3 regions of the Paenibacillus sp. FSL H8-0259 genome follow, and region 1 is predicted to be linked to each of the others. Evidence: riboswitches for the same ligand, from Rfam matches in the RefSeq annotation. Region 1 holds a riboswitch; each other region holds the start of a gene.

Region 1 (3,258 bases):
GAGCGGATCAAGAGCCGTACCCTCGACCTTATTCAGACTGAACCGGCGCCTGAACTGCCTGCTGCTGTCCGCAAGCCGCGGCGGCGGGCAGCTATTGGAGCGGCGGCGGCCGCGATCCTTATGGCCGCAGGCCTGCTGGCGTTCTCCCCTGACGTCCAGGCAGGTCTAAAGCAAGCCCTTAGCTTCCTGCCCGGCTTCGGTACGGTTCTGGAGAGCAGCCCGGGCAGTCAGCTTTATGTTCTGGAGAAGCCCTACACTGCTTCCATAGGCAAGGGAAAGCTGACAGTCAATGCCGTACTTCTGCAGGAGAACAGCGGGACCATTACGCTGCGTGGACAGCAGACTCCCGTCATTACTGAATTTCAGGCAGACATTGGAGGGGACCGTTATACCTTTACTTCCAATATGCGGTCTTCTGCATCCGGAGACTGGTATGCAAGCTACAGTGCTGCACTTCCCGGAAATTTGGAGCTTGAAACCGCTGAACCGGTTACTCTGTATATCAATGCAGCAGCAGTCGGGCCACTGGTGCTTCAAGCACCGGTGACCGCCGATGATCTGCAGCATTTAGGTGCAAGCGATGTGCACCAGGATGTGCGGATTACGGCTTTTCCGGTTCGTCTGGATGACGGACTTGTCCGCGTTGAATTAGTTCCGGCCCTTTCAGATTCGTTCTCTGCCGTCCATTCTTATTCATTGGAGCCGCTGGTATCCTGGAATGGCCTGTATGTCGAGAATGCAGAGGGAGTCAAAGCAAAGGTTGAACCTCCTTCAACCATGGTCTACCCGTCGGAGTTCTCGTTCCGGGAATTGGCATCAGCTGAAGAACAGTCTTACAGGGTCGTCATCCCTTACATCGAAATAGCGGAACGAAAGGCACTCTCCCGGGAGGTCGTTCTGCCGCTGCCCGCCAGCGGGGAGAGTGCGCCCCTTCATATTACCGCTGAAATTGCCGGTTTCCCGGTAGAATTCACCCGCATTGAACGCAGCAGCGAAACGGCTGTCAGTGTAGATGTGGATGTGAAATTTGACCCGGGAGCGGCAAAGTCACTGACGCATTTCTTCATCCGCTATCCGGGTTCTGGGGACAAATATTCATACGGCTGGCAGGATACCGAGACATTCCCAAGAATCTTGAAGACTCTTCTTCTGGATGCAGAGCCCGGCGCGGATACGCTGCGTTTTAGAATGTCGGAGCCTCTATTCCTGCTCAAAGGCCCCTGGATTCTGCCGCTAAAGCTTGAAGATTAGGACGGGGAGACTGGACAACCGCAAGAGCGGCGTCTATAATACACCGTAAGAACATAGCAATACCCGTGAACTTCATAGAACCAGGGGTGCTGGAATTGGCCGGCTGAGATTGTATCCCACAAGATACTGACCCTTATACCTGATCTGGATAATGCCAGCGTAGGAATCTTCATTCAACCCCGAGCCCCTTCATGGGCCTGAAGTTGAACTCACCTTGCGCAAGTAACTGGCGTCCCGGTCTCCGGGGCGCTTTTTGGTATGGGTTACTCTGAATTTTGGAAGACTAGGGATTGCTGGAAGGAGAGAGAAGAGAAATGGGAGTCAAAAAAGTATTACCGCTGCTGCTCAGCTCTATGCTTGTGCTCGTGATGGCCGGATGCGGCAACGGGAACGTCAACCCGGGCAGCAATGCCGGAGGCAGCACACCTGCCGCCGGGAACAGCACCGCTGCACCTGAAGCAACCGCAGCCGCCAGTACCACCGACGCGCCTAAAGAATTGACCCCGGTTAAGATTGCGCTGGACTGGACGCCGAACACGAATCACACCGGCCTGTATACCGCCAAGGAGCTGGGATATTACGCGGAGGAAGGTCTTGACGTGGAGATCGTGCAGCCGGGTGCTGCCGGATCTGACGCCATGGTTACTTCCGGTGAAGCCCAGTTTGGCATCAGTGCACAGGAGGCGCTCACCCTGGCCCGCCTGCAGGATGTGCCGCTCGTCTCCATCGCCGCTATCATTCAGCATAATACCTCCGGCTTTGCCGCTCCGAAGGACCGCAACATTAAGACGCCGAAAGACTTCGAAGGCAAAACCTACGGAGGCTGGGGCTCTCCAGCGGAAGAAGCAGCTATGAAAGCCATCATGGACCCCGATGGCGGAGACGTCTCCAAAGTGAAATTGGTGAATATCGGCGAAGCTGACTTCTTCACTGCGGTGAAACGCGATATCGACTTTGCCTGGATCTTCTACGCCTGGACCGGGATCGAAGCCGAGCTGCGCGGCGAGCCGCTGGATATGCTGTACCTGAAGGATTATGCGCCGCAGCTGGATTACTACACACCGGTGCTGACCACCAGTGAGAAGGAAATCGCCGAGCATCCGGAAGTGGTGAAGGCTTTCCTCAAAGCTACGTCGAAAGGTTACCAATACGCGATCGACCATCCGGAAGAAGCGGCCACGGTCCTGTCTGATGCCGTGCCTGATCTTGATCCCGAGCTGGTGCTGGCCAGCCAGAAATGGCTCAGCCCGAAATACAAGGACGATGCCGCCCGCTGGGGTGAGCAGAAGCTAGAAATCTGGCAGAATTATGCCGAGTGGATGTACGGCCTGAAGCTGCTGGACAAACCGCTCGATGCCGCAAGTACATTTACGAATGAATTTTTGCCGGAAGGCCCATAAACACCGGTTGGAATAGTAATGACACTAGCTCACATGAGAGGAATGAATAATAAATGGCTAATACACTGCTTAGCATTCAGGTAATTCCCAAGGCTCCAAACAATGAGGATTCGATCCCTTACGTGGACACTGCGATTGAGGTAATTCAGAAGTCGGGGGTTAAACACCAGGTGAATCCGCTTGATACCACCATGGAAGGCGAGCTCACGGAGCTGCTGGAAGTTGTACGTCAGATGCATGAGGCACTGATTGCCTCCGGCAGCCCGAGCGTGATCTCCCAGATCAAGATCGCCCATAATCCCAGCGGCATCAGCATGGACAAGCTGACGGAGAAATACCGGCCGTGAGAAGCACCTGGAGACAAATCTGGCCGCCCCTTGTGGCGGTCATCTTTTTTCTGGGCGCATGGCAAATTGCGGTATCGGTGTTCCATATCCCGGCCTGGCAGCTGCCCAGCCCGTCCGATATCGCGCGTGAATCACGCGGCAATGCCTCCGGGATCTGGGCGCATACGGCCGCAACGCTGCGGCTGACCCTGATCGGCTTCCCGGTCGGCACCGGCATCGGCCTCATTGTGGCTCTGCTGCTCCATCTGCTGCCCTGGCTT
Region 2 (3,258 bases), 3.1 Mb from region 1:
AACCAAGCCCCCGGCTGCCTCCAAGCCATTCGCCGATGGTAGCGCCAATGACGCAGTACACCACCGACAGCTTCAGTCCGGAGAAAAAGGACGGCAGGGCCAGCGGAACAGCAGCCTTGCGGAGAATCTGCCAGCGGTTCGCGCCAAGCGTCAACAACAGCTCGCGGTACTGCTCCGTATTCTTGCCCAGCCCATCGTAGGTGCCGACAACCACCGGGAAGAAGGCGGTCAGGAACACTACGGCAACCTTACTCCACAAGGTATAGCCGAACCACATGATAAACAGGGGAGAGAGGGCAACCAGCGGAATCGTCTGGCTGATAATCAGCAGCGGATACAGCGCTTTGGCCAGCGGCCTGAACAGATGCATGCCCGTTCCCAGCAGACTGCCGCAGAAGACGGACAGAGCGAAGCCTGTTAGTACCTCAAGCAGCGTTGCAGGCAGGTGAACGCCGAAGAGTAAATGCCTGTCTTCCATCAGAGCAATCCAGATGGCAGTGGGAGCCGGCAGGATGAACGGAGGAATCAGCCCCAGCCGGGACACCGTTTCCCAGACCGCAAGAATCAGCAGCACAAGCAGAATAGCCGGGCTGTACTCCCGCAGCAATCTTCTATAGAAGACGGTTGTCATACAGCTTCAGCTCCAAATCCTGCCGCAGGGCAACAAACTGCGGTTCGTAATTCTGACTATGATGTCTGGGGCGGGGAAGACCGGTGATGAACTCCTGCATACCGCCCCCGGCACTGCCGGTCATCAGATAGATGCGGTCACTAAGCAGAAGCGCTTCTTCAAGGTCATGGGTAATGAACAGCACAGTCTTGTCCAGTCCTGACCATAATTCCAGCAGCCAGCGGTGAAGCTCCCGCTTGGTTATGGCGTCCAGTGCCCCGAACGGCTCGTCCAGCAGGAGCAGCTCATTCCCGGCGGCAATGGTGCGGAGTACCGCAACCCGCTGGCGCATGCCGCCCGACAGCTCATGCGGATACGCAGCCCCCGTATCACCAAGACCGAACTGCTGCAGCATGCTGCGGATCTGAATAACGGCTTCCTCTTTGGAGCCGCTCCGCTTCAGTTCCCAGGGCAGCAGGCAATTGTCCAGTACGGTTCTCCAGGGCAGCAGGAGATCCCGCTGCGGCATATAGCCGACCTGGCCGAGCCGCTCCGAGGCGTTATTAGGCGGTTGCCCATGCAGGGCAACCTCGCCGCTGCCGGGTTCCAGCAGGCCGGCGATAATCTTGAACAGCGTACTTTTGCCGCAGCCGCTGGCACCCACGACGGAGATGAACTCGCCGCGGCGGACCTTCATGGAGATTCCGGAGAAGACCGGAGCCCTTGAAGCTGCGCCGAAAGAATAGGACAGGTTAGCGATGTTGATCATAGGATGGGGAAGCAAGCCTCCTTAGGGAAAAGTGATTACGCTACGAAAACAAGAAAGACCCATCCATTTCCGGAGGAAATGAATGGGCCTGAAGGTACAGTCAGTTTGCAAAGACGCGGAACCGCTGATACATTCTGCTCCACTTCCCTCCGCTGGTATGATCCAGATCAGGTTCCAAGGGTCCGGAGCTTAAGCTCCGTCTCAGTCGGCCGACTCCCCTAGTGAAATAACAGGTGCTATTGAATTCGTAATTGGTACTTAATATACCATAATTTCCCCGCTTGTAAAGAGCCTGTGCTCAGCGCTTGGAGAGGCCGGTGATGAACAACGCAACAATTCCCCGCGAGATTTCCTCTTTGGAGGAGCCGTTCCGTTTCTGTTCATACAGGTAAAGATCGGGACTAAGTACAGAGATCAGCGCTGTGGCAGCGAAGCGGGGATCGATCCCGATAATCTCTCCATTCGCGGATGCGCGGTGCAGAAGTTCACCCATAATCACTCCGAGCCGCTGGAAAAAAGGATGTTCGAACTGGGTAAGCTGCTTCTTGCCGGTGAATTCGGATTTGATCATGTTCAAGAGCTCCGCATATTGCTCAATGAAACCAACGACCTGCTCAATGCTGCTCTGCAGATGCGCGAGGGCAGCCGTTTCACCAGCGCTGGCAGCAAGCTGCTGTTCCATCCCCGACAGAAACTGCTCGGTGCTGTCCAGCAGCAGGGCCGAACAGATTTCGCCCTTATCAGTGAAGCGGCGGTAGAGCGATCCCTGCCCTATACCGGCCCGTTTGGCGATGCCGTACATACTGACAGCTTCGAGGCCGCTCTCGGTGAACAGCTGGCGGGCCGCCTCGAGTATCCGCTGCATATAAGGATCGGCGGGTTCTTTTGCAGCGATGTCTGTGTTCACTGTGTTATCTTTGTTCTCTGTGTTCTCTGTATTGTCCGGAGCTGCTGATGTTACAGGTTCAACTTCCGTTTCTGTTTTTTTCATGATATCCCCTTTCATATAAAGTAAATCCTGCCCATAATACAACATTTCCCTCATTCGATCGGCCTAAATCCCAAATTGTTGTATAAAATGCATTATTTCAGCTTGTTCAAGCAGTTTAGCAGAACTATTCTTGCATTTCATACAACAATCCATCCGGAAACCCGGCTATCCATGAATCAAAGCTGCAAAATATACAACATTTATGCCTACAGTGCGTCCTAAGAAATCTCTATTCTGCCGGTAAACGAATCAAGTGTGGGGAATTGGCGTATTCCGCTTGACACATCGGACAATTGTCCGTAGACTATGAAATGCGAACGCGGACAATTGTCCGTTCACTAATTATATAGACAAACCTGCCCGCAGGTCAACGTAGATGACAGCGGACAGTTCAGGAGGAGAAGGAGTATGGATCAGACCTTGAAGCAGGATGCCGATTTCCGGTTATCCGGCATTCTAGTTCCGCTGCTGGCGATTATTGCCGGCGTATTTATGGTCGTGCTGGATAGTACGGCAATGAATGTGGCATTGTCCAGGATGGTAGTGGATTTCAATACAGACCTGCATACGCTGCAGTGGGTCGTAACCGGGTATATGCTGGCGCAGGCTTCGGTCATTCCGCTGTCAGGCTGGCTGTCTGACCGGTTCGGGGCTAAGAACGTCTTTTTGACAGCTGTTATTGTGTTTACGATCGGCTCCATTCTGTGTGCAACGCCAAGCAGTGCAGAATGGCTGGTCGTTTTCCGGGTATTGCAGGGTCTTGGAGGGGGCTGTGTGCTCCCGGTCGGGATGGCTTATGTGTACAGACTGGCTCCGAAGAGTAAAGTCGGCGTTGTTATGGGGATTATGGGAATTCCCGTGCTGTTCGCTCCGGCGATTGGTCCTGTA
Region 3 (3,258 bases), 2.1 Mb from region 1:
GGTTTCCTCAAGAATTTCTCTTTCCAGTGCAGCCTCCAGGCTTTCACCGAATTCGATTTTGCCTCCGGCACATTCCCAGCTTCCGGCACCTGCAGAATCGGCGGCAGCCCGCTTGACGATGAGGATTCTGCCCTGATACAGGATGACACCTTTGACGGCAACGATGATGCTTTTTGATTTTTTGGACATGAGGATAACTCTCCTTCTGCAGGCTCTAAAATGGAGCGGGAACGCGTTGGACTCAAGATTTTCTGTTTGGCCGGCTTCCCTATGTGGTAAGTAAAATAACGTAAAGCGATTTTTGCTAGGCAAGTATGATGCATAAACACCAGACTTTTAGCCAACCTAACATGATTAGTAAAAACAGTATAACGGTACAGCGAAAGGAGAATGGATTATGCCAGACACCAGCAAACAACCCGTCAAAACCCTGCCTCCGCAGGTACAGGACCAGCAGCCCGGAATTGAAAGCGAGATGAATCCGCTTCCGGAGTTTGAAACCTCAGCTTACAAGGCAGCAGGCAAGCTGCTGGGCAAGGCCGCACTCATTACCGGAGGGGACAGTGGAATCGGTCGTGCGGTTGCCGTTCATTTTGCCAAAGAAGGCGCAGATGTAGTGATATCCTATCTGAATGAGCATGAAGATGCGGAAGAAACCAAGCGCCAGGTGGAGCAGGAGGGGCGGAAGTGTATTCTGATCTCCGGTGATATCGGGGTTGAGGCCTTCTGTCAGGATCTGATTAATAAAACCATTGAGGGACTCGGCAAGCTGGACATCCTGATTAACAATGCGGCAGAGCAGCATCCGCAGGAGACCATTGAGGACATTACCGCCGAGCAGCTGGAGCGGACGTTCCGGACGAATATATTCTCCATGTTCTATCTGACCAAGGCAGCGATGCCCCATCTCAAAAAAGGCTCCACGATCATCAACACTACGTCTATCACGGCGTACCGCGGCAGCCCGCAGCTGCTGGACTATTCGTCCACCAAAGGAGCAATTCTCAGCTTCACCCGCTCCCTGTCGATGAATCTCGCAGACAAAGGCATCCGGGTAAACGCGGTAGCACCGGGCCCGATCTGGACGCCGCTGATTCCGTCTACGTTTGACGCGAAGAAGGTCAGTGAATTCGGCGGCACCCAGCCGATGAAGCGTCCGGGACAGCCCGAGGAGCTGGCACCGGCCTATGTGTATCTGGCTTCTGACGATTCCTCTTATGTAAGCGGTCAGGTCATGCATGTGAACGGCGGCGAGATCGTTAACGGCTGACCATTGGCACTGCTTTGTAAGCCGGATAAGTTTATACTGTTTAAAGAATCAAACGTTCAACAGATGAAAAGTCAGCCGGAAGGCTGGCTTTTTTGCCGCTTAAACCCGCTGGACTTAATAATTGAATCTATTAAAGAATAGCTCTTACAGGAATAATATGCTAATATACAAACTGCAAGAACAATAGAATATGAACGATCACTAGGGGTGCCGCAAGGCTGAGACGAACATATCTGTTCGGACCCTTTGAACCTGATCTGGTTTATACCAGCGTAGGGAAGTGGAGAATGAATAATGCAGCGGGGGTAACGGCTTACCCGGTATTCCTGCTTATATTCCGGACTGCTTCCTGATACAGGGGGCGGTCTTTTTGTATTTTCCGGAATGCCGTATAGAAGGGAAGGTGAAGGTGCTGAAAGAAATCCATTTGATCTCGGACGGGAGGCTGAATCCGGAGCAGTTTGCCGGACTGGCTGCTGCTGTACATACCATGGTGGATTATATCCATCTCCGGGAAAAAGCCCTGTCCGCACTTGAGCTTCTGGCTGCCGCAGAGCGGTTGCTGCAAGCGGGGGTTCCGCCCTCAAAGCTGGTTATTAATGACCGGATTGATGTGGCTCTGGCAGCAGGGGCAGCCGGCGTCCAATTGGCCTGGCACAGCCTGCCGCCTGCCAAGGCGAGCGGTATTGCCCCGGGCCTGCGGCTGGGCAGGTCGGTGCATTCCCCGGAGGAAGCGGCACGCGCCGGACAGCAGGGAGCGGACTTTTGTCTGTATGGACATGTATTTCCTACGGCCTGCAAGCCCGGACAGCGGGAACGGGGCCTGGAGCAGCTGGAAGTGGCTGTCCGCTCCAGCAGTATACCGCTGATTGCTATCGGAGGCATCACACCGGGCAATACCGGAATCGTTCTGTCGAAGGGGGCTGCCGGAATAGCCGTAATGTCCGGGATATGCGGAGCGACGGATCCTGCTGGCGCCGCTGAGGCTTACAGATCATCCGTTCAGGCCGCAGCATATGCTGAAGTCCTGAATGACCCCCATACCGGGCAAAGGAGGTGAACTGGAATGAATTTGACCGTTAACGGACGCAGAGGAAGGTATGAAGAGAGCTGCCGGACGCTGGCTGATCTTCTGGCCCGGCCTGAGTGGACCGGGAAGCTGGTTATTGTGGAGCTGAATGGTGAGCTTGCCGGCAGAGAGGTTTATGAAGATACATTGCTGAATGAAGGTGACCGAGTTGAGCTGGTTCATTTTGTCGGCGGAGGCTAGGTAACTGGTAACTGTGCGTGCGGCAGATGCAAGAATGCCAATACGCCAATACGCAATTAAGATAAAGGCAGCGACTTATCACAGGAGGCGATATGATGCAGGATCCTTTGATTATTGGAGGAGTTACTTTAACGAGCAGACTGTTCATCGGGACCGGAAAATACAGCCGCAACACTCTTATTCCCGAAGTGATCGCCCGCTCGGGTTCACAGGTCATTACGGTTGCCCTGCGCCGGGTAGATCCGGAGAGCAAGGACAATATTATCAGCCATATTCCTTCCCACATGACGCTGCTGCCCAATACCTCCGGTGCGCGCACCGCAGAGGAAGCGGTACGCATTGCCCGGCTGGCAAGGTCAGCGGGGCTGGGAGACTGGGTGAAGATTGAGGTTATCAATGATCAGAAATATCTGCTGCCTGATAATACCGAGACGATCCGAGCCACGGAAATCCTAGCTGCGGAGGGTTTCGTAGTTCTGCCCTACATGAGTCCTGATCTGTCAGCCGCACTCCGGCTGAAGGCGGCCGGAGCTGCAGCCGTCATGCCGCTGGGAGCGCCAATCGGCTCTAACCGCGGGCTGCAGACCAAGGAGCTGATCCGGATTCTGATATCAGAAACGGGTCTGCCCATCATCGTGGATGCCGGTATTGGCAGACCCTCCGAGGCTGCTGAGGCGATGGAAATGGGCGCAGCCGCTGTGCTGCTGAATACGGCAAT

The links. Region 1 has a riboswitch for thiamine pyrophosphate ahead of NSU01_RS02175 (ABC transporter substrate-binding protein). Riboswitches for the same ligand answer to the same signal wherever they lie in the genome.
Region 2: it holds a riboswitch for thiamine pyrophosphate, as region 1 does, so the genes downstream of both, NSU01_RS15210 (ABC transporter ATP-binding protein) here and NSU01_RS02175 (ABC transporter substrate-binding protein) in region 1, are expected to answer to the same signal.
Region 3: it holds a riboswitch for thiamine pyrophosphate, as region 1 does, so the genes downstream of both, NSU01_RS10910 (thiamine phosphate synthase) here and NSU01_RS02175 (ABC transporter substrate-binding protein) in region 1, are expected to answer to the same signal.

Annotation. Positions count from the first base shown of each region.
Region 1 covers NZ_CP150147.1:499,876-503,133, reverse strand. The annotation lists gene NSU01_RS02180 (hypothetical protein) at 1-1,251, shown strand, start outside; TPP riboswitch at 1,324-1,434, shown strand; gene NSU01_RS02175 (ABC transporter substrate-binding protein) at 1,566-2,651, shown strand; gene NSU01_RS02170 (MTH1187 family thiamine-binding protein) at 2,705-2,998, shown strand; gene NSU01_RS02165 (ABC transporter permease) at 2,995-3,258, shown strand, end outside.
Region 2 covers NZ_CP150147.1:3,605,737-3,608,994, forward strand. The annotation lists gene NSU01_RS15205 (ABC transporter permease) at 1-631, opposite strand, end outside; gene NSU01_RS15210 (ABC transporter ATP-binding protein) at 612-1,394, opposite strand; TPP riboswitch at 1,507-1,609, opposite strand; gene NSU01_RS15215 (TetR/AcrR family transcriptional regulator) at 1,678-2,370, opposite strand; gene NSU01_RS15220 (DHA2 family efflux MFS transporter permease subunit) at 2,779-3,258, shown strand, end outside.
Region 3 covers NZ_CP150147.1:2,586,827-2,590,084, forward strand. The annotation lists gene NSU01_RS10900 (NUDIX domain-containing protein) at 1-189, opposite strand, end outside; gene NSU01_RS10905 (SDR family oxidoreductase) at 398-1,270, shown strand; TPP riboswitch at 1,464-1,566, shown strand; gene NSU01_RS10910 (thiamine phosphate synthase) at 1,641-2,330, shown strand; gene thiS (sulfur carrier protein ThiS) at 2,337-2,540, shown strand; gene NSU01_RS10920 (thiazole synthase) at 2,636-3,258, shown strand, end outside.